2 regions of the Mesorhizobium sp. B2-4-19 genome follow, and region 2 is predicted to be linked to the other one. Evidence: riboswitches for the same ligand, from Rfam matches in the RefSeq annotation. Region 2 holds a riboswitch; the other holds the start of a gene.
The links. Region 2 has a riboswitch for thiamine pyrophosphate ahead of FJ546_RS26025 (YkoF family thiamine/hydroxymethylpyrimidine-binding protein). Riboswitches for the same ligand answer to the same signal wherever they lie in the genome.
Positions count from the first base shown of each region.

Region 1 (11,960 bases), on a different contig from region 2:
CACGATCTGGCGGCCAAGCTTGTGCTGCTCGCGCTCTTCCTCTTCCAGCACCTGGTCGCGCCATTCCTCGAAATGGCCAAAGCCCTTGTCCAGCCTGCGGGTCTGGCCACGGTCGAGCCAGACGGTGGCGCGCGACACGCGCTCGAGGAAACGGCGGTCGTGCGAGATGACGATGAGCGCCGAGGAGGTGCGCACGAGCTCTTCTTCCAGCCATTCGATGACCGACAGGTCAAGATGGTTGGTCGGCTCGTCAAGCAACAGAATATCAGGCTCCGGCGCCATGACACGGGCCAGGGCTGCGCGCCTGGCCTCGCCGCCTGACAGATCACCCGGCCGTTCCTCGCCGGTGAGGCCAAGATGCTCCATCAGATAGGAGGCGCGGTAAGGATCGTCGGCTGGCCCAAGCCCCGCCTCGACATAGGCGCGCACGGTGGCGAAACCTTCCATATCGGGCATCTGCGGCAGATAGCGGACGGTTGCCGAGGGCTGGCGGAACACCTCGCCATCCTGCGGCTCGATCAGGCCGGCGGCGATCTTGAGCAGCGTCGACTTGCCGGACCCGTTGCGGCCGACCAGGGCGATCTTGTCGCCGGTCGAGGCGGTCAGGGCGGCGCCGTCGAGCAGCGGTGTGCCGCCGAAGGTCAGTTTTATCCCGTCGAGATTGAGAAGAGGCGGGGCCATGTCAGCTTTCAGGTAGTGGATACGGATGCGCGAGCAGCAGCGCTCGGCCGTGGCCGAGCACGATTTCGAGGCGGCCCTTGACCTCGTTGGAAATGGTCAGCGACGAACCGAAGGCCACCTCGACCTGGTCGAGCGCCCATTTGGCGCCGGTGACGGTCAGGCCGACAAGTTCGGAAAAGCCGAGGATCGAAAACAGCGTGCCGTCGGCATAGTCGAAGCCGGCGTTGCCGGGCAGCAGAGGTATACCCTCCTGGGCGCCGCTGGTCAGCAACACGTCGGTTCCGGCCTCGGCCAGCCGCAGGCCGAGCGCCAGATGCAGGAAGGCATGGTCGGCGCGCCTGCCGCCGAACGCACCTGCCAGCACAAGGCGGGTCGCCCCGTGCTCGAGTGCGGCCGCGATGGCCAGTTCGCCATCGGTCTTGTCTTTCTCCGCCGGAAAAGTCCGGCGCGGCACTGCGGTGAGGTCGGCGGGGAGATCGGCCGGAACCGAATCGAAATCGCCGACCCACAATTCAGGCACAAGACCCAGAAGCCGCGCATGGCCGATGCCGGCGTCGGCGGCAATGACGCGCGAGCCTTCGACCTGGCGGTCGAGCCGGGGCGTGCGGATGAGATCGCCGCCAAGCAGAATGGTGAATGTGCTCATATCTGGTGGCCTGTACCAGCCCGGCAGCGGAAACGGAAGGCCGGCAAACTGCCACTTGCGCGGTTCCCCGGCCCGGCCTATGTGTCAAAACGCTCTAACGGGGTGCCGGACGCGATCTTCGCGGACCGGCTGAGAGGCAGTCTCGCCAACCCGCTGAACCTGATCCGGTTTGTACCGGCGGAGGGATTAGACGTTTCGGACAGTCCGACGCCTCAATTCCTTTCAAATTCGAACGAAGGAGGCGCCGATGCGCACGCTTTTATACGCTCTTGTCTCGACCATGGTCGCGGCGCTGTCCGGGCCGGCCTTGGCCAAGGACAAGCTCACCGTCTACACCTATGAGAGCTTCACCGCCGACTGGGGTCCAGGCCCGGTGGTGAAGAAGGAATTCGAGGCCGAATGCGGCTGCGACGTCGAGTTCGTCTCGGTCGCCGATGGTGTGGCCCTGCTCAACCGCGTCAAGCTCGAAGGCGCGTCGACCAAGGCCGATATCGTGCTCGGCCTCGACACCAATCTCACCGCCGATGCCAAGGCTAGCGGGTTGTTTGCCCTGCATGGCGCGGTCTCCGACGTCAAAGTGCCGGGTGGCTGGAGCGACGATACTTTTGTTCCCTTCGATTACGGCTATTTCGCTGTCGTCTATGACACCGAAAAACTGAAAACGCCGCCGAAGAGCCTGAAGGAACTGGTCGAAGGCAGTGCCGATGACAAGATCGTCATCCAGGATCCGCGCACCTCGACGCCGGGTCTCGGCCTGCTGTTGTGGGTGAAGTCGGTCTATGGCGACAAGGCGCCGGAAGCCTGGGCCAAGCTCAGGACAAAGGTGCTGACCGTGACGCCGGGCTGGAGCGAGGCCTATGGCCTGTTCACCAAGGGCGAGGCGCCGATGGTGCTGTCCTACACGACCTCGCCGGCCTATCACATGGTCGCCGAGAACACGCAGCGCTACCAGGCCGCTTCTTTCGAGGAAGGTGAATATCTGCAGATCGAGGTCGCGGGCATCACCACGACCGGAGCCAAGAACCCGCTGGCCGCAAAATTCATCGCCTTCATGACCGGGCCGAAATTCCAGGATGCCATTCCCGAGACCAACTGGATGTTCCCGGCAGGCAAGACCGACAAGCCGCTCAACCCGGCCTTCGACAAATTGGTCAAGCCGGCCAAGACCCTGCTGTTCAGCCCCGAAGAGGTTGCCGCCAACCGCAAGGCCTGGGTGGATGAATGGCTGGCGGTGATGAGCAAATAGTTTGGCCGTATGATCGAAAGATGAGTGCTCTACGGCGCCCCCCTCTGTCCTGCCGGACATCTCCCCCACAAGGGGGGAGATCGAATGCTATCGGTGATTTCGCCAATCGCCGACGCTATAGGTATGAGCGAGGCGCTGAAACAGTCAATCTCCCCCCTCGTGGGGGAGATGTCCGGCAGGACAGAGGGGGGCGCCAAGGAACGCAACCCTCTATAAGTGTCGCTATGCGGAGACTGGCGGTCGATCGTGCAACCCGCTGATCCCCGCGTCAGCGCCGGCATCCTCGCGCTCGCCGCGATCACGCTGCTGATCGGCGGCGCGTTTGCCGGCTTGCTCGTCGAAGGCGCTCACGATTTCTCCGGCGCTCGGGCGGCCTTCGATCCTTATCTGCTTCGCGTTGTCCGCTTCACGCTCTGGCAGGCCACCCTCTCGACCCTGCTTTCGGTTATCCCGGCGCTGTTGGTGGCGCGCGCCCTGTCGCGGCATCCGCGTTTCTTCGGCCGCGCCTTCATCCTGCAACTCTTCGCCGTGCCGCTGGCGCTGCCGGCGATCGTCGCGGCGCTCGGCATACTGGCGCTGTACGGCCGTGCCGGTTATTTCATCGGGCTGTTCAGCGCCGTTGGCGGCCGGGGTTGGCCAGGCATTTACGGCCTGTCCGGCATTCTCGTCGCCCACGTCTTCTTCAACCTGCCGTTGGCGACCCGCCTGTTCCTCGAGGCGCTGCAGACCATTCCCGCCGACCAGTGGCGGCTGGCAAGCCAGCTCGGCATGGCGGCGCGGCCGGCCTTCCGGCTGATCGAATGGCCGACGCTGCGCGCCGCTCTGCCGGGCGTCGCCGGGCTGGTCTTCATGCTCTGCATCACCTCCTTCACCGTCGTGCTGACGCTCGGCGGCGGTCCGGCCGCGACGACGCTGGAGGTCGGCATCTACCAGGCACTGCGCTTCGATTTCGACCCGGCGCGGGCGGTCGCCCTGACATTGCTGCAGATCGCGCTGACCTTTGTCATGGTGCTGGCATTGACGCGGCTTGGCGCCAATGTCGTCGGCGACACCAACCTGCCGGTGGCACCGCGCCGCTATCTCTCCGTCAATACGACCGAGGCATCACTCAACGCCATGGTCATCGTGCTGGCGCTGCTGTTCGTTGTCGGACCGATGGCCGCGATCGTCTCGGCAGGCTTGGGCGCCGATCTCGGCCGGCTCGCCGGCGAGGTCACGGTCCGGCAGGCGACGCTGACCAGTGCGGTGCTGGCTTTCCTGTCGGCACTGCTTTCGGCGATGCTGTCGCTGGCGCTGACCATGGCGCGACGGGCACTCGCGTTGAACCGCCGCTCCGGTCCAGGAACACTGCTCGAACATGCCACGGATACCGGTGCCGGTTTTGTGCTGGTCGTGCCGCCGATCGTCATCGGAGCCGGCTGGTTCCTCCTGCTGCGCCATGCCGGCGATGTCTTTGCCATCGCCCCGGTCATGGTCGTCACCGTCAACGCTGTCATGGCGATGCCTTTCGCACTGCGAGCCGTCCGTCCCGCCTATGACGCGGCGAGCGAGCGCCACGAACGGCTCTGCGCGCAGCTCGGCATTTCCGGCTGGGCGAGGCTGCGGCTGGTCGACTGGCCGTCATTGCGGCGGCCGCTCGCCACGGCCTTCGCCTTCGCCATGGCGCTGTCGCTCGGCGATCTCGGCGTCATCGCACTGTTCGGCAGTGATTCCGTGCAGACCTTGCCTTACCTTCTCCTGGCGCGCATGGGCAGCTACCGCACCGAGGACGCCGCCGGCCTGGCGCTGTTGCTTGGTCTCGTTTGCCTCGCCTTGGTGCTGGCGGCGGACTGGCTGGGAAGAGACAAGGTCCGCAATGTCTGACGGGGCGATGAGAAGGAAGGGTGTTCCGGTGCGGCTGGACAAGGTCTCGTTCAGCTATGGCGAGGCGCCGCTCACCTTCGATGTCGCGTTCGCGGCGGCGGAAATCACCGCCATCATGGGGCCGAGCGGTTCGGGCAAGTCGACGCTGCTCAACCTCGTCGCCGGCTTCGAGACGCCGCGGTCAGGCCGTGTGCTGATCGGCGGTGTCGATGTCGGCGCCGATCCTCCGGCTGCGCGGCCGGTGTCGATGGTGTTTCAGGAAAACAACCTTTTTGCGCATCTCTCCGTCGAGCAGAATGTCGGGATCGGCCGCTCGCCATCGCTGCGGCTGAGCGAAGCCGATCGAACCGCCATTGCCGAGGCGTTGGAACGCACAGGCCTTGGCGGCAAGGACAAGCGGCTACCGCGCGAACTCTCCGGCGGCGAGCGCCAGCGCGTCGCCCTGGCGCGCGTGCTGGTGCGCGATCGCCCGGTGCTGCTGCTCGACGAGCCCTTCGCTTCGCTCGGGCCCGCCTTGCGTGACGATATGCTCGACCTGGTTGCCGGTGTGCATGCGGAGCGCGGCATGACGGTGCTGTTCGTCACGCACCAGCCAGAGGACGCCCGCCGCATTGGCCAGAATGTGGTGTTTCTGGACGATGGCGCCGTTGCCGCCACCGGCAGCGCGGACGATTTCTTTGCCGGGGCTGGTCCGGAGGCGTTCCGGCGCTATATCGGTGCAGGTGCCGGCAATGCCGTATCACGAGATATTGCCCGGAAGCGGACATAATTTACGGTCAAACCGGCATCAGGCGAAGGGGCGCTTGCTTGCCATGGCAGAAGTAGTGTGGCTAGGTCCGCCCTACTGGTCCGGCACAGGCCGTGATTTGCCTACTGCATCCGCCGCGCGCCCCAGGGGACGCGCAACGGGTGCCGTAGAAATTTGTATTTGCGCATGACAGGCTCCGAAGATCGCCCCCGATTTTCTTGGTCATGCGCCGGGACCTGAAAGGAAGCCGCTCTGGCGATCGGCGTCGACAAGCTACGAATGAATCCGCTGGCGCGCTTTGTGGCGCTTGCCGGCTTCGCCGTCGCGCTCGCAAGCTGCCAGATGTTCACGCCTCCGGCAGTCCAGGAATCCGGCTTCCAGCCATCCGACAAGCCGATCACGGTCGACAATGTCGGCGCCAACAACAGGCTCGCCGAACTGGCCAAGGCGCAGCATCCGCGCATCCTGGCGACCTATGGCGGCGAATATTCCGATCCCAAGCTCGAGCGCATGGTCGCCAAGGTCGTCGGCAATCTGACCGTTGTGTCGGCGAACCCGACCCAGACCTATCGCATCACCATCCTCAATTCGCCCAACGTCAACGCCTTCGCGCTGCCGGGCGGCTATCTCTACATCACGCGCGGCCTGCTGGCGCTGGCCAATGATTCGTCCGAGCTCGCCGCCGTCATCGCGCATGAGATGGGCCACGTCACCGCCAATCACGGCCTGCAGCGTCAGCAGCTGGAGGCCGAGGAAGGCCTGGCGACCAAAGTGGTTTCCGACGTGCTCGGCGACAGCCCGACCGCCAAGGCGGCTTTGATCCGCGGCAAGCTCCGGCTGGCGCAGTTCTCGCGCAACCAGGAGCTCGAGGCCGACGCCATCGGCATCAAGTCGATCGGCGAAGCCGGCTACGACCCCTATGCCGCCGGCCGCTTCCTGCAGTCGATGTCGGCCTATACCGATTTCCGCTCGATCAGCGGCGCCACCGACGCCAGCCTCGACTTTCTGGCGACGCATCCCAACACGCCGCAGCGCATCGACCTGGCGCAGCGCCATGCCCGCCAGTTCGGCGCGCCCGGCGTCGGCACGCGCGACCGCGATTCCTTCCTCGCCGGCATAGACGGCCTGCTCTATGGCGACACGCCGGAAGAAGGCTACGTGCGTGGCGAGACCTTCCTGCATCCGGGTCTCGGCGTGTCGTTCACGGTGCCGGACGGTTTTATCATCGACAATTCGGCGGCGGCGGTGACGGCGACCGGGCCGGGCGACATAGCGATCCGCTTCGACGGCGTTTCGATCGACAAGAACCGCGCCCTGACCGACTACATCAGAAGCGGCTGGGTGGCCGGTCTCGAAGACGGCAGCGTCAAGCAGGAAACCATCAACGGCAACGAGGCCGCGACCGCGCATGCCAGTGCCGAAGGCTGGCAGTTCGACATCGCGGTGATCCGTGCCGGCGGCCAGGTCTACCGGCTGCTGACCGCGGCGCCCTCGGCCAGCACCTCGCTGGAGGCGGTGGCGCGTTCGGTCAGCGGGTCGTTCCGTATCCTCAGTGCCGCTGAAAAGGCGGCCCTGAAGCCGCTGCATATACGCGTGCTCATCGTGCAGCCGGGGCAGACGATGGGCTCGCTCGCCGCGCAGATGGTCGGCGTCGACCGCAAGCTCGATCTGTTCCGCGTGCTCAACGCGTTGTCGCCGGGGGCCGCGGTTTCGGCCGGCGACAAGGTCAAGATCGTCACCGACAAATAGGATCCCGCTGCACGGAATCAGGCGGCTGTCGCCAGAAAGTCGGGGTTCTGCTTCACCAGCGCCACTTTGAGCTTTTCCATGGCGCGGGCCTCGATCTGGCGGACGCGTTCCTTGGAAATACCGAGCATCTCGCCGAGAGCCTCGAGCGTGGCGCCCTCGTCGTTCAGCCGGCGTTCCTCGATGATCCTGAGTTCACGGGCGTTCAGCGCGTGAAGCGCCTCCCGCAGCCAAAGCGAACGGCGCGCGACATCGATCTTGTCGCCGACGATCTCGTCGGGCAGGGGATCGTCGGAAACCAGGAAGTCCATCCGCTCGGTCGCGCCTGCATCGTCGGCAAGCGGCATGTTGAGCGAGGAGTCGGGCGCCGACAGCCGTGAATCCATCAACGCCACGTCAGCCTCGGAGACGCCAAGCGCAACCGACACTTCGCGGTAGAGCGTCGTGTTGGAAAGCGGCTCGGCGCCGTTCGCCAGCCGGGCGCGCAGGCGGCGCAGGTTGAAGAACAGGGCTTTCTGCGCGGAACTGGTTCCGCCGCGCACGATCGACCAGTTGCGCAGGATGTAGTCCTGCATCGAGGCGCGGATCCACCACGTCGCATAGGTGGAAAACCGCACCTCGCGCTCGGGCTCGAAGCGGGCGGCGGCCTCAAGCAGGCCGACATGGCCTTCCTGGATCAGGTCGCCGAGCGGCAGGCCGTAATGGCGGAATTTCGAGGCCATGGAAATGACCAGCCGCATATGGGCCACCGTGATGCTGTGCAGGGCGTTCTGGTCGTTGTCTTGCTTCCAGAGCAAGGCCAGCCGATGTTCCTCGTCGCGTTCGAGATAGGGAGCCTTCATCGCCGCGCGGACCATGACCCGTCCTGCCGTGTCTTCCATCATGAGGCGCTCCCGACATAACCAACGTTTACGAACTTGGCAGGGCGCCTGTTGAAATCGCGGCGTCGCGCCCTAGAACAGCCAAAACTGCCATGCGCGAGAAAGGTTCCGATGGCGCGGGCGGGGCGAGTGATGCTATCCCGGCGATTTCGACGCGGTCGCCGGGGACGTTCAGTCGCTGCACGAACCCTTATTTGGAGAATTTGGTTTCAGGATTTCCTTGTTTTTGAAATATGGTTCCTTATTCTTTCTGCTCGCATCTGTCATTTTCCAGCCCTCACAGCAGGCCAGACATCAGGCCAAGGACGGGATCACAAAAAAATGAAATGGCTCAAGTCGCTTATCGTCGCCGCAACGCTGCAGGCCCTGGCGGTCACATCAGGCCATGCCGGCGCCAATCTCGATCAGATCAAACAGGCCGGCGTCATTAAGGTCGGCACGGAAGGCACCTACGCGCCCTTCACCTACCATGACGCGTCCGGCGCCTTGGTCGGCTTCGACGTCGAGATCGCCAAGGCGATCGCCGACAAGCTCGGCGTCAAGGTCGAATTCCTCGAGGGCAAATGGGACGGGCTGATCGCCGGTCTCGACGTCAAGCGCTACGACGCCGTCATCAACGAGGTCGGCATCACCGACGCGCGCAAGGCCAAGTATGATTTCTCCGATCCCTACATCGCCTCCAAGGCGGTGCTGATCGTGCGCGGCGACAACACCGACATCAAGACCTTCGCCGATCTCAAGGGCAAGAAGTCGGCGCAGTCGCTGACCTCGAACTTCGGCAAGCTGGCCGAGGCGAACGGCGCCGAACTTGTCGGCACCGACGGCTTCGACCAGTCTATCCAGTTGCTTTTGACCGGCCGCGCCGACGCCACCATCAATGACAGCCTGTCGTTCCTCGATTTCAAGAAGCACAAGCCCGACGCCAATGTGAAGATCGCCGCGCAAGAGGAAAACGCCGACTATTCCGGCGTCATCGTGCGCAAGGGCGATCCGGAACTGGTTGCCGCCATCAACAAGGCGCTGGCCGATCTCAAGGCCGACGGCACCTACAAGAAGATCGCCGACACCTATTTCGGCCAGGACGTCTCGAAGTAATTTCAAGTGAGGGCGAGTTGTCGCCCCTGTAATGCACCAGCGGCGGGCCGTCTTTGACGGCTCGCCGCTTTTGTCGTGATATGGCTGACGCATTCGCGCTTCGATGAAGCCAGCTCGACCATTCTGGAGGGTCTTTCGTGCCGCACTGGCTGCAACTGATGCTGGAGTCGCTGCCTTCGCTGCTCTGGGCCGCCCTGATTTTCACCGTACCGCTGACGCTCTTGTCCTTCGTGCTGGGCCTGACCGTTGGCCTCGGGGCAGCACTCGGCCGACTGTTCGGGCCGAAGCCGCTGGTCATGCTCGTGCGCTTCTATGTCTGGATTTTCCGCGGCACACCGCTGCTGGTGCAGCTGTTCCTGATCTTCTATGGCCTGCCGTCGGTCGGCATCCTGCTCGATGCTTTTACCGCAGCGCTGATCGGCTTCACGCTGAATATCGGCGCCTACACGTCGGAAATCATCCGCGCGGCCATCGGCTCCGTGCCGAAGGGCCAGTGGGAAGCCGCCTATTCGATCGGCATGACCTGGAGCCAGGCGATGCGGCGCACCATCCTGCCGCAGGCCGGCCGCGTCGCGGTGCCGCCGCTCTCCAACACCTTCATCTCGCTGGTCAAGGACACCTCGCTGGCCGCCGCCATCACCGTGCCCGAGATGTTCCAGGCGGCGCAGCGCATCGTCGCCACCACTTATGAGCCACTGATCCTCTATGTCGAGGCGGCGATCCTCTATCTGGCGATGAGTTCCGTGCTGTCGGCCCTGCAGACGCGGCTGGAGGAGCGGCTCAACCGCTATGGCGGCTTCCTGGAGGCGCGCGCATGATCGGCCTCACCAATATCGAAAAGCGCTTCGGCGACAATCTCGTGCTCAAGGGCGTGACGGTCGTGATCGCCGAAGGCAGTGTCACGGCACTGGTCGGCCCTTCGGGCGGGGGGAAAAGCACGCTGTTGCGCTGCATCAACCTCCTTGAAATCCCGACTTCCGGCACGGTGCGCATCGGCGACGAGACGCTCGCGTTTCGCCCGGGCATCAAGGTGCCGGCCGCCGATATCAGGCGGCTGCGCCTGCAGACCGGCATGGTGTTCCAGAATTTCCAGCTGTTTCCGCACCGCACCGCCATCGAGAACGTCATGGAGGGACTGGTGACGGTGCTGAAATGGTCGCCTGAGAAGGCGCGTGAGCGGGCGCTGGCCTTGCTGGAAAAGGTCGGGATGGCGCACAAGGCCGATGCCTGGCCAGCGACGCTGTCAGGCGGCCAGCAGCAGCGCGTGGCGATCGCCCGCGCCTTGGCGCCGTCGCCGAAGGTGCTGCTGTGCGACGAGCCGACTTCGGCGCTCGATCCGGAACTGGCTCAAGAGGTGGTCGACGTGCTCGGCAAGCTCGCCAGCGAAGGCACGACCATGGTGATGGCGACACACGACCTGCGGCTTGCCTCCAAGATCGCCCAGGAAGCGGTGTTCCTCGATGCGGGCGTCATCGTCGAGCAGGGGCCGTCGGTCACATTGTTCGGCAATCCGGAGCGCGAACGGACCAAGCGCTTCATCGCGACGCTGAAGCAGGAGGCTGAGAAGGAAGGCGGCGGTCAAGTGTAGGCTCGACCCCTGCCTTGTCCGAGAGACAAAAAACCCGGCGCGAGGCCGGGTTTTTCGTGAACTTAAAGGCACAAGATCTCAGGCAGCTTCTTCCTGCTCGGCTTCCTCATTGTCGGCCTTGGCGCCGCGCTTAGGGCCCTTGTTGAGGTTGACCTCGATCAGGCGCACGGCTTCGGTTTCCGACATGCGGTTGACGGCCGCGATCTCGCGGGCCATGCGGTCGAGTGCCGCCTCGTAAAGCTGACGCTCGGAATAGGACTGCTCCGGCTGGTTGTCGGCACGGTAGAGGTCGCGCACGACTTCCGAGATCGAGATCAGGTCGCCGGAATTGATCTTGGCATCATATTCCTGGGCGCGGCGCGACCACATGGTGCGCTTGACGCGGGCGCGGCCCTGCACGACCTTCAACGCGCGCTCGACATAATCCTCTTCCGACAGCTTGCGCATGCCAATGGAGGTCGCCTTGGCGACCGGCACCTTCAAGCGCATCTTGTCCTTCTGGAAGTCGATGACGAACAGTTCCAGCTTATGGCCGGCCACTTCCTGCTCGTCGATGGACACGATCTGGCCAACGCCATGCGCCGGATAGACGATGTACTCGCCGGTCTTGAAACCGTGACGCGCACCAGTGGACTTCTTCTGCGGGGTGATCGTTGCCATTACGCCCTGAACTCCTTGTTATGGGCCGGCGGCGGTGCCGGCTGAACTCGTGCGACCGGGGAAACCGATCGTTAGCCGCACAACAGATGAACCCACCGGAAAGGTCGGGACCGGCAAACCGCACGAACCGCGACCGCCTGACCCCAGATCGCTCTGGTCCGGAATGGGATTTTCACCTTTCAGTGATTTGGGGCGTCTGCGCCATAAATCGACGTTGTGTCACCGGCATGTTTCGCTGATGTAGCACAAAAAGTCGGAAGAATCAAGGTTTTGCTGCGTAAGCGAAGTCCACAACCAGTCGCCGCCTGTCAAGGCGGTTAATCCGATCTGCCTGTTACGCTGCGTCATACAAGCCTTTACGGCCGTATTGTCAATCGCCTTCGCCGGGCTCGGCGGAGAAGTATTTCTCGAACTTGCCGGCCTCGCCGTCGAAGGTCTTGGCGTCTGCCGGCGGCTCCTTCTTGGCGGTGATGTTGGGCCATTTCTCGGCGTATTCGGTGTTGATCTGCAGCCATTTGTCGAGACCTGGCTCGGTGTCGGGCTTGATCGCGTCGGCCGGGCATTCGGGCTCGCAGACGCCGCAGTCGATGCACTCGTCGGGATGGATGACGAGCATGTTCTCGCCTTCATAGAAACAGTCGACCGGACAGACCTCGATGCAGTCCATATATTTGCATTTGATGCAATTGTCGGTCACGACATAGGTCATCGGTCGGCTCCGGGACGTCCCAGCTTGATGGGCCGGTTTTCTTGGGCTTTTTCCGTGAGGTAACGCCTTTGTCTCTCGCTTGCAAGGGTTGCCATGC
Region 1 is NZ_VFUV01000026.1:52,594-64,553, forward strand. Features, by position in the region: gene FJ546_RS29330 (ABC-F family ATP-binding cassette domain-containing protein) at 1-681, opposite strand, end outside; gene FJ546_RS29335 (thiamine diphosphokinase) at 683-1,327, opposite strand; TPP riboswitch at 1,416-1,530, shown strand; gene thiB (thiamine ABC transporter substrate binding subunit) at 1,575-2,573, shown strand; gene thiP (thiamine/thiamine pyrophosphate ABC transporter permease) at 2,817-4,436, shown strand; gene thiQ (thiamine ABC transporter ATP-binding protein) at 4,429-5,205, shown strand; gene FJ546_RS29360 (M48 family metalloprotease) at 5,464-6,933, shown strand; gene FJ546_RS29365 (RNA polymerase factor sigma-32) at 6,951-7,814, opposite strand; gene FJ546_RS29370 (amino acid ABC transporter substrate-binding protein) at 8,133-8,906, shown strand; gene FJ546_RS29375 (amino acid ABC transporter permease) at 9,044-9,724, shown strand; gene FJ546_RS29380 (amino acid ABC transporter ATP-binding protein) at 9,721-10,494, shown strand; gene FJ546_RS29385 (CarD family transcriptional regulator) at 10,573-11,154, opposite strand; gene fdxA (ferredoxin FdxA) at 11,525-11,863, opposite strand.
Region 1: it holds a riboswitch for thiamine pyrophosphate, as region 2 does, so the genes downstream of both, thiB (thiamine ABC transporter substrate binding subunit) here and FJ546_RS26025 (YkoF family thiamine/hydroxymethylpyrimidine-binding protein) in region 2, are expected to answer to the same signal.

Region 2 (11,960 bases):
TGCCGTCGGTCTATTTCTTCGGCTGGCCGACCCCGCAATTCAATCATGACTACGCGCAGATGCCGTTCTGGGCTGCCATCTGCTGGCTGCTCTGGCGCGCCGGCCGTGGCGGCGGGCCGGGCTGGTGGCTGGCGCTTGGACTGGTGTCGGGCGTCGGGCTCTATGCCAAGTTCTCCACCGGCCTGCTGCTTGCCTTCGGCGCGCTCTGGCTGTTGCGCGACGCACGCGCGCGCAGCCGGCTGGCGACGCCCTGGCCATGGCTCGGCCTTGCCGTTTTTCTCGCCGTTGCCACACCGCTGGCCATCGCGCTCTACCGCATCGATTTCCTGCCGCTGACCTATTTCGCCGCCCGCGACCAATGGGTGACCGAACACCGGGCGCGCCTTTACTACATAGGTGTCCAGATGGCCGGACTCTCCGGCCTTCTTCTGGTGCTGGCGATATCAGGCCTGCTGCGGCGCTCGACCGCCCCCGAAGTGCCCGTCGAGCGCAGCATTCTGGTCTATCTCGTGTGGATGGGGTTCGGCCCCGCGACCCTGATCATGGTGGCCTCGTTGTTCACTGGCACCGGCGAGTCCTGGGGCGCGCCGATGTACAATCTTGTCGGTGTCACGGTGCTGGCCTTCCTCGGCCACCGGCTCGGCGCCATCGAGATGCGAAGGCTGGCAATCTGCGCGTTCCTCTGCATCATCACCATATCGGGCGCCTACGCGGCGCTGCGCTGGACGGGCTGCAATGTGCGGGGGCGCTTGGACGCCGTCTGCTGGCCGGCGGAGCCGATCGCGGACGAGGCCGAGGCGGTCTGGCACGCGGCGGCGCCCGGCCGGCTCGACATTGTCGGCGGCGATACCCAGGTGGCCATGCTGGCGGGCCTCAATGCCTATGACAAGCCGTCGATCTTCACCGATCTTGATACCCGGTTCGCGCCCTGGATCACCAGGCAGCGTTTGCGCGACCACGGCATGCTGATGGTTTGGCCAGGGCATGACGTGCCGCCGCAGTTGCGGACATGGCTGGGCAACCTCCCGGTCAAGACCGTTCTTTTCAATTGGTCGCGCACAGCGCCGCCTTTGGCAATCAGCTTTGCTGCCATTCCGCCCGGCACGCTCTATCCGCAGCTTGCCGTCGACAGCCGGGCCCGGCATCCGCGCAACTGAAACGGTTCGATCCCCGACCGCGTCGTGATATCGTTCGTTCGTGGCCGCGTTGTTTCCACGCGACTGGACGAAGCGGACGACAATGCCCATCTATTGGGAAATCCGATTTTGTCTGCGCAATTTCGGGCGGGAAACCCTCGCATGAGCCGGAATTGCCTTTTGAGGAGACGTGACATGGCGACTTCGACCGAACGCGCAGTGCTTGCCGGTGGCTGTTTCTGGGGTATGCAGGATCTGATACGGCGCTATCCCGGCGTCATCTCCACGCGTGTCGGCTATAGTGGCGGCGATGTGGCCAACGCCACCTATCGCAACCACGGCACCCATGCCGAAGCCATCGAGATCAATTTCGATCCGGCCGTGATCAGCTATCGCACGCTGCTGGAGCGCTTTTTCCAGATCCACGACCCGACGACGCGCAACCGGCAGGGCAATGATGTCGGGATGAGCTACCGTTCGGCGATCTACTATACGAGCGACGAACAGAAGCGCGTCGCGGAAGACACTATTGCCGATGTCGATGCCTCCGGCCTGTGGCCAGGCAAGGTCGTCACGGAAGTCGCGCCGGCCGGTGCCTTCTGGGAGGCCGAGCCCGAACATCAGGACTATCTGGAGAAATATCCAAACGGCTACACCTGCCACTTCGTCAGGCCGGGCTGGAAGCTGCCGGTTCGCGAGAAGGCCGCATCCTAACGATTGGGCAAAGGCATCGTTGGGAATGATATCGAAAAGCCGCCGGATGTCCGGCGGCTTTTTCAGTTTGGGCAATCACTTACTTGCCGCAGTTGTTGTCGTTCACGGTGGGGGCCGTCGCGTTGCCGTTGGCATCGGACTGCGCGCCTTGCGGATTGGTCGGGCAATTGCGATCCGCATCGGAGTTCATGTCGCCCGGCGCGATGGTCGTGCTGTTGGTAATTGCCGGATCGACCGTATCGGGCGAAGCCGGAGTGCTCGGGTTTACAGTCACTGACCGGCCGCTGCCGGCGGACCCATCCATGCCGTTTGCGGTGTTGCTTTGCGCCATCGCGGAAGTGGCAAGCGCAACGGTGAACGCCGAAGCTGCGAGGATTTTCATGAACATGGTTCTGTCTCCATTTCTGTGAACTCGTCGCGTTGCGACTGTTGGGAAAACCTCTCGGCTTGGCGAAGGTTCCCCATAAATTCCGACTGCGCGGCATCGCCAGCGTCACTCAATGGCGAGAGCTGGTGCAACGCTTTTGGCCCGGTGCGCTGAAAAAACGGCTTCCCCTTCCGTTCGAATGGTGCTTTAACGCGGCCATCCACAGGGGTGCTCCGTACGGTCGGGGCTGAGACGGGGGCGGCAAGCCCACAGACCCTAGAAGCTGATCTGGGTAATACCAGCGGAGCGAGGCGGGCGATGTTTTCAGGTGCACAGATTTCCCTTTATCCCATGGCCGACGATTTCGTCGGTGTCATCCTGGGCGCGCTTGGCGCGCTCGACCCCTACCGGGACAGGCTCCGTATCGAGACCGACGACATCTCGACCTTGCTGGTCGGGCCACCCGAAGTGTTGTTCCCGGCGCTGCGCGACCTGTTCGTGGCGGCGGCGCGGAGCGGCAAGCATTGCGTGCTGTCGGCCGCCATTTCGCGCGGCTGTCCTGGCGAGCCGGACGATCCGATCTGCCGCTCCGAAGCGTTTGGCGGGCCTGCCGGGCCGCTTGAGCCGCGCAAGGAAGCCGCCATCACCGCCGTGCGCAATGCTGCAGCCACCGGCCAGTCGGCGGCTGCGCAATTCTCGCTCTATGTGATGGGCACCGGCGACCACATGGATGAGATCTATGGCTGCATCGATTTCCTGAAACAGTCCGGCGTCTACGATCGCTCCAAGAACTTCTGCACCAAACTGCGCGGCGATACCGGCGCGATCTTTTCGGCGCTGAATGAAGCCTTCTGCCGCTTCGGGCCGGGCGCCGGCCACGTAACCCTTGACGTCACGGTTTCCGCCAACAGCCCCACCGCTGTCTGAACAGAACGCGCCTTCGGCGCGCGCCCGTCAAGGTTATCGTCTCGTGGTCTCATCGTCGTCAAGCCGCCCGCGGCAGCTCGCGGGTCTCTTCGCCAAGGCAGCACCGGCCGTGATGTCGGTCGGGTTGCTGCTCGTGGCCTGGGAACTCTACGCAAATTATTCCGGCATCAAGCCGACGATCCTGCCGGCGCCGTCGCGCGTCTTCGAACAGGCGATGCTCAATCGCGAGGCGCTGATCGACAACGCCATTCCCACCATCCGCGCCACGCTGATCGGCTTTGCCTGCTCGCTCGCCGCCGCTTTCGCGCTGTCTATGCTGGTCGACTTCTTCCAGCCGCTGCGGCGGGCGCTGTTTCCTGTCGTCATCGTCAGCCAGACCTTGCCGCTGGTGGCCATCGCGCCGCTGGTGGTGCTGTGGTTCGGCTTCGGTTTGACGCCAAAGATCATGCTGGTGGCGCTGGTCACCTTCTTCCCGATGCTGGTGGCTCTGGTGCAGGGCTACGAGGCGACCGAGGTGGAGATCGGTCAGATGCTGCGCGCCATGGGGGCAGGGCGCTGGCGTGTCTTCGTTCTGGCGCGGCTGCCTTCGTCACTGCCCTATTTCTTCGCCGGCCTGCGGATCTCCATCACCTATGCCGTGGTCGGCGCCATCTTCGCCGAATATGCCGGTGCGGCCAAGGGACTGGGCATCTACATGCTCAACGCCAAGAACAATTTCCGCCCCGATCTGGTGCTGGCCGCGGTCGGCGTCAGTGCCGCGCTCACGCTGATCCTGTTTGGGCTGACGGCGCTCTTGCAGCACCTCGCCATGCCCTGGGAACGGATCGGCCGTCGGCCGGCAGGGAAGGGGCCGGGGCGATGAGCCGGCTCGAATTGCGGCATGTGCGCAAGGCGTTTGGCGGGCTCGACGTGCTCGCCGATATTTCGCTCAGCGTCGGTGCCGGCGAATTCGTTTCGATCCTCGGGCCTTCGGGTGCCGGCAAGTCGACGCTGTTCCAGCTTCTGACGGGTGCCGAGCATGGCGAAGGCGAGATGTTGTTCGATGACATGCCGCTCGACGACCATGGCCGGCATTTCGCATTCATGCCGCAGCGCGACGGCCTGATGCCGTGGCGGCGCATCCTCGACAACACGACACTCGGGCTCGAAGTGCAGGGCGTCGGACGCCAGGCGGCGCGGGCGCGGGTCGCGCCGCTGCTTGCCGAGTTCGGGCTTGCCGGCTTCGAGCGGCATTTTCCGGCACAGCTTTCCGGCGGCATGCGCCAGCGCGCGGCGCTTTTGCGCACGGTGGTGCAGGAGCGCGACATGCTTTTGCTCGACGAGCCGTTTGGCGCGCTCGACGCACTGACCCGCGCGTCCATGCAGCGCTGGCTCGAGCAGATGTGGCGGCACCATCGCTGGACGGCGCTGCTGATCACCCACGATGTGCGCGAGGCGGTGTTCCTGTCCGACCGCATCTATGTGCTGTCGGCGCGCCCGGCCCGTGTGTTGCGCGAGATCACGGTGCCCTTGCCGCGTCCGCGCGATCCGACCGGCGCCGCCGCGCAACAGGCCGGCGCACTCGAGGCCGAGATCCTCGACATCTTGCTCAACCCCCAACCATCCAAAGGACATGACCATGACTGATCTGACACGCCGGCAGGCTTTGCTGCTCACCCTTGCCAGCGGTGTTCCGCTGATCGCTGGAGCGAGCCGCGTCTTCGCCGCGACGCAAAAAGTCAACGTCGCGCTGGACTGGACTGTCAACACCAACCACATCGGGCTGTTCATCGCCCGCGACAAGGGATTTTACCGCGAGGCCGGCCTCGAGGTCGACATTTTGCCCTATAGTGACACCGGCGCCGGCACGCTCGTCGCCAACCGCGTTGCCGATTTCGGCATCAACGGCACCATCAGCCTGTTCACCCAGAAGACCGCCGGGGCCGACTTGAAGGCCGTCTACGCCGTGGTGCAGTCGGAAACCGGCCGCGTGGTCTTCAATGCGGCGCGCAGCGAGATCAAAAGTCCGAAGGACCTTGACGGCCTGACCTATGGCGGTTTCGGCAGCGCCTGGGAAAACGCACTGATCTCGACCATCATCCGCCACGACGGCGGCAAGGGCAATTTCGAAACGGTGACGCTCGGCACTTCCGCCTATGAAGCGCTGGCCAATGGCTCTGTCGACTTCACGCTCGAAGTCTCGACTTGGGAGGGCGTCGAGGCCGAACTCAAAGGCATCAAGCAGCGCAGCTTCGTCTATGCCGACTACGGTGTGCCCGACGAGCATACGACGCTGATCTCCTCGAGCCAGGCGTATCTCCAGGCAAACCCGGCATTGGCGTCGGCCTTTATCCAGGCAACGCGGCGCGGCTATCAGTTCACCGTCGATCATCCAGCCGAAGCCGCCGCGCTGCTGATCGCCGCCAACAAGGATGCCTTGACCAATCCGGCGTTGATCGAGGCTTCGCTGAAGGCGCTGATCGACGGGCACTATCTGCGCGCGGAGAATGGCGTCATCGGCACGATGGATCCGGCCAAGATGGACGCCATCGGCGACTATCTCTTCAAAGCGGGCATCTTGCGCGACGCCGATGGTAAGGTCCTGACGCAACGCCCTGATTTCACGAAGTATTTCGTAAATTTGAATTTGGGATGAGGCTGGATACGCATCACCCGGTAGCGGACGGCCTGTTCCGTCAGGTTCGCATGCGGGGGCGTCCCGCACCCGCATGCTTTCGCAGGAGTTGCCCCGTTTGATGCCGATCCGATCGTTCCGGTTAACCCCCCGGCAATGGTTGCGTGCAATGGTCGCTTCGAGGGATCATCGGGGTGTTTGCGTTGCTCACGTCAAAAAGTGAAGCGTTTTCGCATGATAATGAGGGCGGATTTTTCTCCGCCGCGCGAAGGCGTGACATACTGGCTGATCTGCGCGAAGGCTTCTTTCGCCTCTGTGCCCTGGCCTGCGCGGGGCTGTTCGTCTATCGCGGCATGTCCCAGGTCGTGGAGGACCCGACCCGAATCAACGCCGCGCTGGTGGCGATTTCCGAGATCCTCACTTTCACCTGGCTGCTTCTGTCGCGGCGTCCGGTGACGCGTGACTGGAATCCGCTTACTGTCGTCGTCTCCGTGACCGCCAGTTTCGGTGTCGCGTTGATCAGCCTTCAGCCTGGCATAGCGCTTGTTCCGGTCTATTTCGCCGCGCCGCTGCAGTTTGTTGCGCTGTTGTTTGTCATCTGGGGCAAGATATCGCTTGGCCGTTCCTTCGCCATCCTGCCTGGCAATCGCGGCGTGATGACGGGCGGCGCCTACCGGATTGTGCGGCACCCGATCTATGCCGGCTACCTCGCCGGCCATGTGCTTTATCTGCTGTCGGCCTTTTCCTTCCACAACCTCGCTGTCTATGCGGTCATCACCTACATGCAGCTGTATCGTATCCTGCGCGAGGAGGCCCTTTTGGCTGCCGAGCCGGAGTATCGCGCTTACATGGAACGTGTGCGCTACAGGCTGTTCTACCGCCTGTTCTGAGGGCAGGATTGTCGATTGAAGAGGCTGGGGCGGCCGGTCCGCGATCGGTCGGTCGCCATACCGGTCCGTTGCCATCGATCGCCTTGATTTGCGGGTTCAGCGCCTCTCCACGTTGCTGGCATGTATGTCGGTGATTGACGGCTTCGCGATCTGACTGTTGATCGCCCGTCGCCGAAGCCAGGGGCGCCAGGAATGGACGTGCGCAATCGGCGCGAGGCTTTTGACGGTCTGACCTCCGGCCGGTCGGAAGCCCGTCGCTCGGGCGGGCTTCCCGCGTGTCGGGCGCTGTCAATTCCCACCCGTTTCTATCGGGATATCGGATCCTTCCTTCGCCGGCGAACATTAGGGGCGGAACGGTAAGGCGGCTCGAACGTTCTCATCTTCGAAACACCGCAATTGACGGTGTTCGAAACCGGCGCACCAGCGCCTACGGGAGCGGGAACCCATGACCTTAGGCACAATACTCATCATCCTTCTTGTCCTCGCGCTGCTTGGCGGCTTTAGCGGGCTCGGCGGCGGGCCGTTCTATGGAACCGGCTACTATGGCGGCGGCGGGCTCGGGCTTGTGCTGCTGATCATCATCATCCTCGTCGTACTGGGGCGCATCTAGCTGCCTGCAGGCCGCCGGGATGATCGCAATCTCGTGACCTTGTCGGGGCCGAGGCGCACCGGATTGTGATGCAAGCCACCCGGCTTGTGATCCGCCGTCACGTGGGACTGGGGTATGGTGATTTCGGTCCACATCCCCCGTGGAACCAAGAGGAGAGGGTCCCACCCCTTCATCCTCCTCCAAGGCCCGCCCCGGTGTCCCGGAGCGGGCTTTGCCGGGGTCACCGGTCCGGTCTCCGGCATCTGGCTCGGCCCAAAATCCTGACAGCGACCCGCTACTCCATATCCGGCACATCGCCGCTGACAAACAGCGTGGTCGGCGGGCCGTAGTCGCCAAGTGTCGGGTCGGCATCGCGGCTCCAGGCAATGACGCCGACATGCTTCGCCGCCAGAGCTCGGGCGGTGCGTATGGCGCGGTCTTCGCTCTGCTGGTCGGCTGGGCCGAAGGCCGGAAATAATTCACCGTCCTCGCCGCGGTCGAACGCAACCACGACGATCAGCTTGGGATTCTTATGCTGTGTTGAATGGGACATGCGGCTCCTTCAACGCGGAACTTACCACACTACCGGGAACAAAGGCGGTCTGTTTGATCTGTCTCGGCAACGCATTGACAGGGGGTTTACAGTCAGATATTGAACAGGACTATACAAGTTCACTGAACAGGTATGCATATGAAGCGGCGCATGGTTCAACTGTCTCCCGGCACGGGCAAGCCCGAGCAGATCGCGACTGTTCTGGAACATGAAATTCGTTCCGGCATGCTCGGCTTCGGCGACCGCCTGCAAAGCGAGAACGAGCTCGTCCAGCGCTTCTCCGTCAGTCGCAACACGGTCCGCAAGGGCCTCGAGGAACTGTCCAGCCGCGGGCTGATCACCACCAAGGTCGGCATCGGCTCCTTCGTCACCTTCGACGGCAAGCCGGTCGATGACGCGATCGGCTGGTCGCGGGCGCTGGCCAATGCCGGCGCCAATGCCGAAACGAGGACGCTGCGGCTGGAGGTCATCGAAGACGCCGATCTCGCTGCCTTGCTGGAGATCGAAAGCCCCTTCTTCATCGCCGTCGACCGTGTGCGCACCAATGCCAGCGATGGCCACGCGATTTCCATCGAGCGCAGCCGCCTGCCGCTGTCGCCGGAGCTTGAGGATGTGCCGCTGCGCGGTCTGCGCGAAGGATCGCTGCACCAGACGCTGCGCGGCGCCGGCCTCATCCCCGACCATGGCGAGGAATGGGTCGGCATCGAGATGCTCAACGCCGAAGACGCGGCCATCCTGGGTTGCCCGCAAGGCACGCCCTTCCTGCGCGGGCGGCGGCTGACGCGTGCGGCCGACGACCGGCCGATCGAATATGTCACCAGCCTGCTCAATCCGGCGCATTTCGCGCTGCATATGAGGTTCTGAGCGATGCCGGACACGCTTGATCGCGCCATGGGCGCCCTTGTCGGTGGGGCGCTGGGAGACGCGCTCGGCATGCCGACGCAGCTCCTGTCACCGGTGCGCATCGCCGAGCTCTACGGCCATGTCGACGATTTCGTCGCGCCCTTCGCCGAGCATCCCGTGTCGAAGGGATTATTGGCCGGCACCGTCACCGACGATACCGAACAGGCGCTGCTGCTCGGCCGCATCCTGGTTGTTTCAGGCGAGCGCTTCGACCATACGCGCTGGGTCAACGCGCTGCTCGACTGGGAGCGCGAGGTCAAGGCGCGCGGCAGCTACGATCTGCTGGGACCGTCGACCAAGCGCGCCATCGACGCCATCAACAAGGGCGTGCCGGCCGAGGAAGCAGGGCGCAGCGGGGACACCAATGGGGCTGCCATGCGCATCGCGCCTGTCGGCATCATGATGCCGCTGGAGCCACTCGACGCGTTCGTCGCCAAGGTGGCCGAGACCTGCCGCGCCACGCACAACACCTCGATCGCCATAGCCTCGGCGGCAGCGGTCGCGGCCGCTGTCAGCCGTGGCGTTTCCGGCGGTGACTGGCGAGCCGCCTCCGACAGTGCCGTCGCGGCGGCGAGGCGAGGGGCGACACTTGGCCATTGGGTAACCGGCGGCGACATCGCCTCGCGTATCGTCTGGGCGCAGGATCTGGTGCGCGGCAAGGTGACCGGGGATGCGATCCGGCTGATCACCGACCTGGTCGGCACCGGCGTTGCCAGCCAGGAATCGGTTCCGGCCGCCTTCGCTGTGCTGGAAGTCGCCGGGGGCGATCCCTGGCAAGCGGCTGTGATCAGCGCCAATCTCGGCGGCGACACCGACACGATCGGCGCCATCGCGGCCGGTATGGCCGGCGCCTGCACCGGCTTTTCACTGTTGCCGCAGCAGCATATCGCCCGGCTTGTCGGCATCGACATGTCACAGGTGCGCGCGCTTGCCGCCGATCTCGTGGCGGCAAGGGTGGCGAAGACCCGGTCCGGCAAGGACGCGGCGGCGTGAAAGGGCGCCTCGTCCATATCGGCAGCGCGGTGGTCGACTATGTCTACCGCATCGACGCCTTGCCGGCGCCGGGTTCGGAAAAGACGGCATCGAGCTTTGCCCAGGTCGCCGGCGGCGGCTTCAACATGATGGTCGCGGCCTCACGCACCGGCATGACAGTGGTGTTCGGCGGCCAGCTCGGCAGCGGGCCGAACGGCGATTTCCTGCGCGCCGCCTTCGCCGCAGAGGGCATCGAGGCGCTGACGCCGCCATCGCTTGCGATGGACAGCGGCAATTGCGTCGCCATGATATCGAGCGATGCCGAACGCACTTTCGTCTCGTGGCCGGGGGCAGAAAGTGTGCTCACCCTCGACATGATGGCGCCCGTATCGGTGGCGCCGGGCGATTGGATGTTTTCCTCTGGCTATACGCTGAGCTATGCGGGCAGCCGCGACGCGCTCACAGACTGGATCGAGGCGCTTCCAGCGCAAACGCCGTTCGTCTTTGACCCGACGCCGATCATTTCGGACATTCCGCATCCAATCCTGTCGCGCGTGCTCGCCCGCACCACTTGGCTCAGTTGCAACGCGGCGGAGGCCGCTGAGATTGCCGGTTCCGGTGACGTCGAGAGCCTGGCGGCGCGGCTTCTTGCCGACCATTGCCCCCGGGCCGCCGGCGTCGTCATCCGCTCGGCGGCCCGGGGCTGCCATATCAGGCTGGCCGACGGCATGGCTCAGACCATTACCGGCTTCAAGGTCACGGCAGTCGATACCAACGGCGCCGGCGACACACATATCGGCGCTTTCGTCAGTGCGTTGGCGCGCGGTACGCCGCCCTTCGAGGCGGGGCGTTACGCCAATGCGGCGGCGGCCATTTCGGTCACCCGCCATGGCGGCTCATCGGCGCCGACCGATGCGGAAATCCAGACTTTCCTGAGCCAGGCCGCCGCTACCGGCGCGCCGGGCCAGAACCAGAAGGCCAATCAGACAGCCTGACAAGCCCCGCCAAGCGGGCAAACAAAGAGAGGAACCGACATGCGCATGCCAAGATTGACTGCCCTGCTGACGGCGACCGCCGTCTTCACCACCGCACTCACGCTGGCCGCCAGTGCCGCCGAAGTGCATGTGCTCAACTGGAAAGGCTACGGCGCCGACGAGCCCTGGGCGGTCGCCGCCTTCGAGAATGCGACCGGCAACAAGGTCGTCAACGACTTCTTCAATTCCGAACAGGAAATGCTGACCAAGATCCGGACCAATCCGGGGCTTTACGACGTGGTCATGATCAACGCCGCCTTCAACGACCAGGCGATGGCGGAAAAACTGATCCAGCCGATCGATACGTCGAAACTGCCGAACTATGCCGACATCAGCAAGGACAAGGCCGGTTCGCCGATGCTCGACCATGACGGCAAGGTCTATGGCGTGCCATGGGTGTGGGGCCTGACCGCGCTCGCCATCAATGAAAAATCCTTCGACAAGCCACCGACGTCGATCGCCGAAATGTGGGATCCCAAGCATAAGGGCCGCGTCGTCATTCGCGACGACGCCGTCGAGGCGGTGCAGTTCGGCGCTATCGCCACCGGCCAGAACATCAACGACATCAAGGATATGGATGCGGTCAAGACGAAGCTCACCTCGCTGATGCCGCAGATCAAGACGTTCTGGAGCTCGGAGAACGACTGGAACCAGATGGTCGCCTCCAACCAGATCGACATCGGCACCTATTGGAGCGGCTCGGCCGATCGCGCCAAGACGCATTTCAAGCTGCCGGTTTCGCTGGTCATTCCGCAGGAAGGCGCTGTCGCCTGGCTGGATGCCTTCTCCATTCCTGTCGGCTCCAAGAATGTCGAGGGCGCGCAGGCCTTCATCAACTGGATGATCGACCCGAAATTCTACGTCGAATGGGTCACCAAGGTCGGCGCCCCTGTGTCTGCCAACACCAAGGCCGTGGCGGCGCTGCCGCAGGATGCCTTCAACCGCAAGGTGATGGGCGATCCAGAGGTTGCCAAGCGCATCCAGTTCCAGGCGCCGATCACCGACGCCCAGCGCGAGGCCTATCTTGCGCTCTGGCAGCAGCTCAAGGTCGACGTGAAATAAAACGCACGTCCGAACCAGCCGGCGGTTCGCGCCGGCTGGTCCTTTCAATCCTGGGGAGGAGGGTGGCATGGCGGCACAAAGCGCGACCGCATCGCGCAGCGGGTTGAGATCGGCTCTGCCGCTGCTGGCGCCGGCCTATCTCTGGCTGACGGTGGCGATCTTCCTACCGCTGTCGGCCATGGTCTTTTTCTCCTTCATG
Region 2 is NZ_VFUV01000019.1:115,590-127,549, forward strand. Features, by position in the region: gene FJ546_RS26010 (glycosyltransferase family 39 protein) at 1-1,157, shown strand, start outside; gene msrA (peptide-methionine (S)-S-oxide reductase MsrA) at 1,332-1,850, shown strand; gene FJ546_RS26020 (hypothetical protein) at 1,930-2,238, opposite strand; TPP riboswitch at 2,432-2,545, shown strand; gene FJ546_RS26025 (YkoF family thiamine/hydroxymethylpyrimidine-binding protein) at 2,536-3,144, shown strand; gene FJ546_RS26030 (ABC transporter permease) at 3,257-4,006, shown strand; gene FJ546_RS26035 (ABC transporter ATP-binding protein) at 4,003-4,770, shown strand; gene FJ546_RS26040 (ABC transporter substrate-binding protein) at 4,763-5,779, shown strand; gene FJ546_RS26045 (isoprenylcysteine carboxylmethyltransferase family protein) at 6,112-6,648, shown strand; gene FJ546_RS26050 (DUF3309 family protein) at 7,094-7,258, shown strand; gene FJ546_RS26055 (hypothetical protein) at 7,533-7,790, opposite strand; gene FJ546_RS26060 (GntR family transcriptional regulator) at 7,929-8,654, shown strand; gene FJ546_RS26065 (ADP-ribosylglycohydrolase family protein) at 8,658-9,686, shown strand; gene FJ546_RS26070 (PfkB family carbohydrate kinase) at 9,683-10,660, shown strand; gene FJ546_RS26075 (ABC transporter substrate-binding protein) at 10,700-11,761, shown strand; gene FJ546_RS26080 (ABC transporter permease) at 11,829-11,960, shown strand, end outside.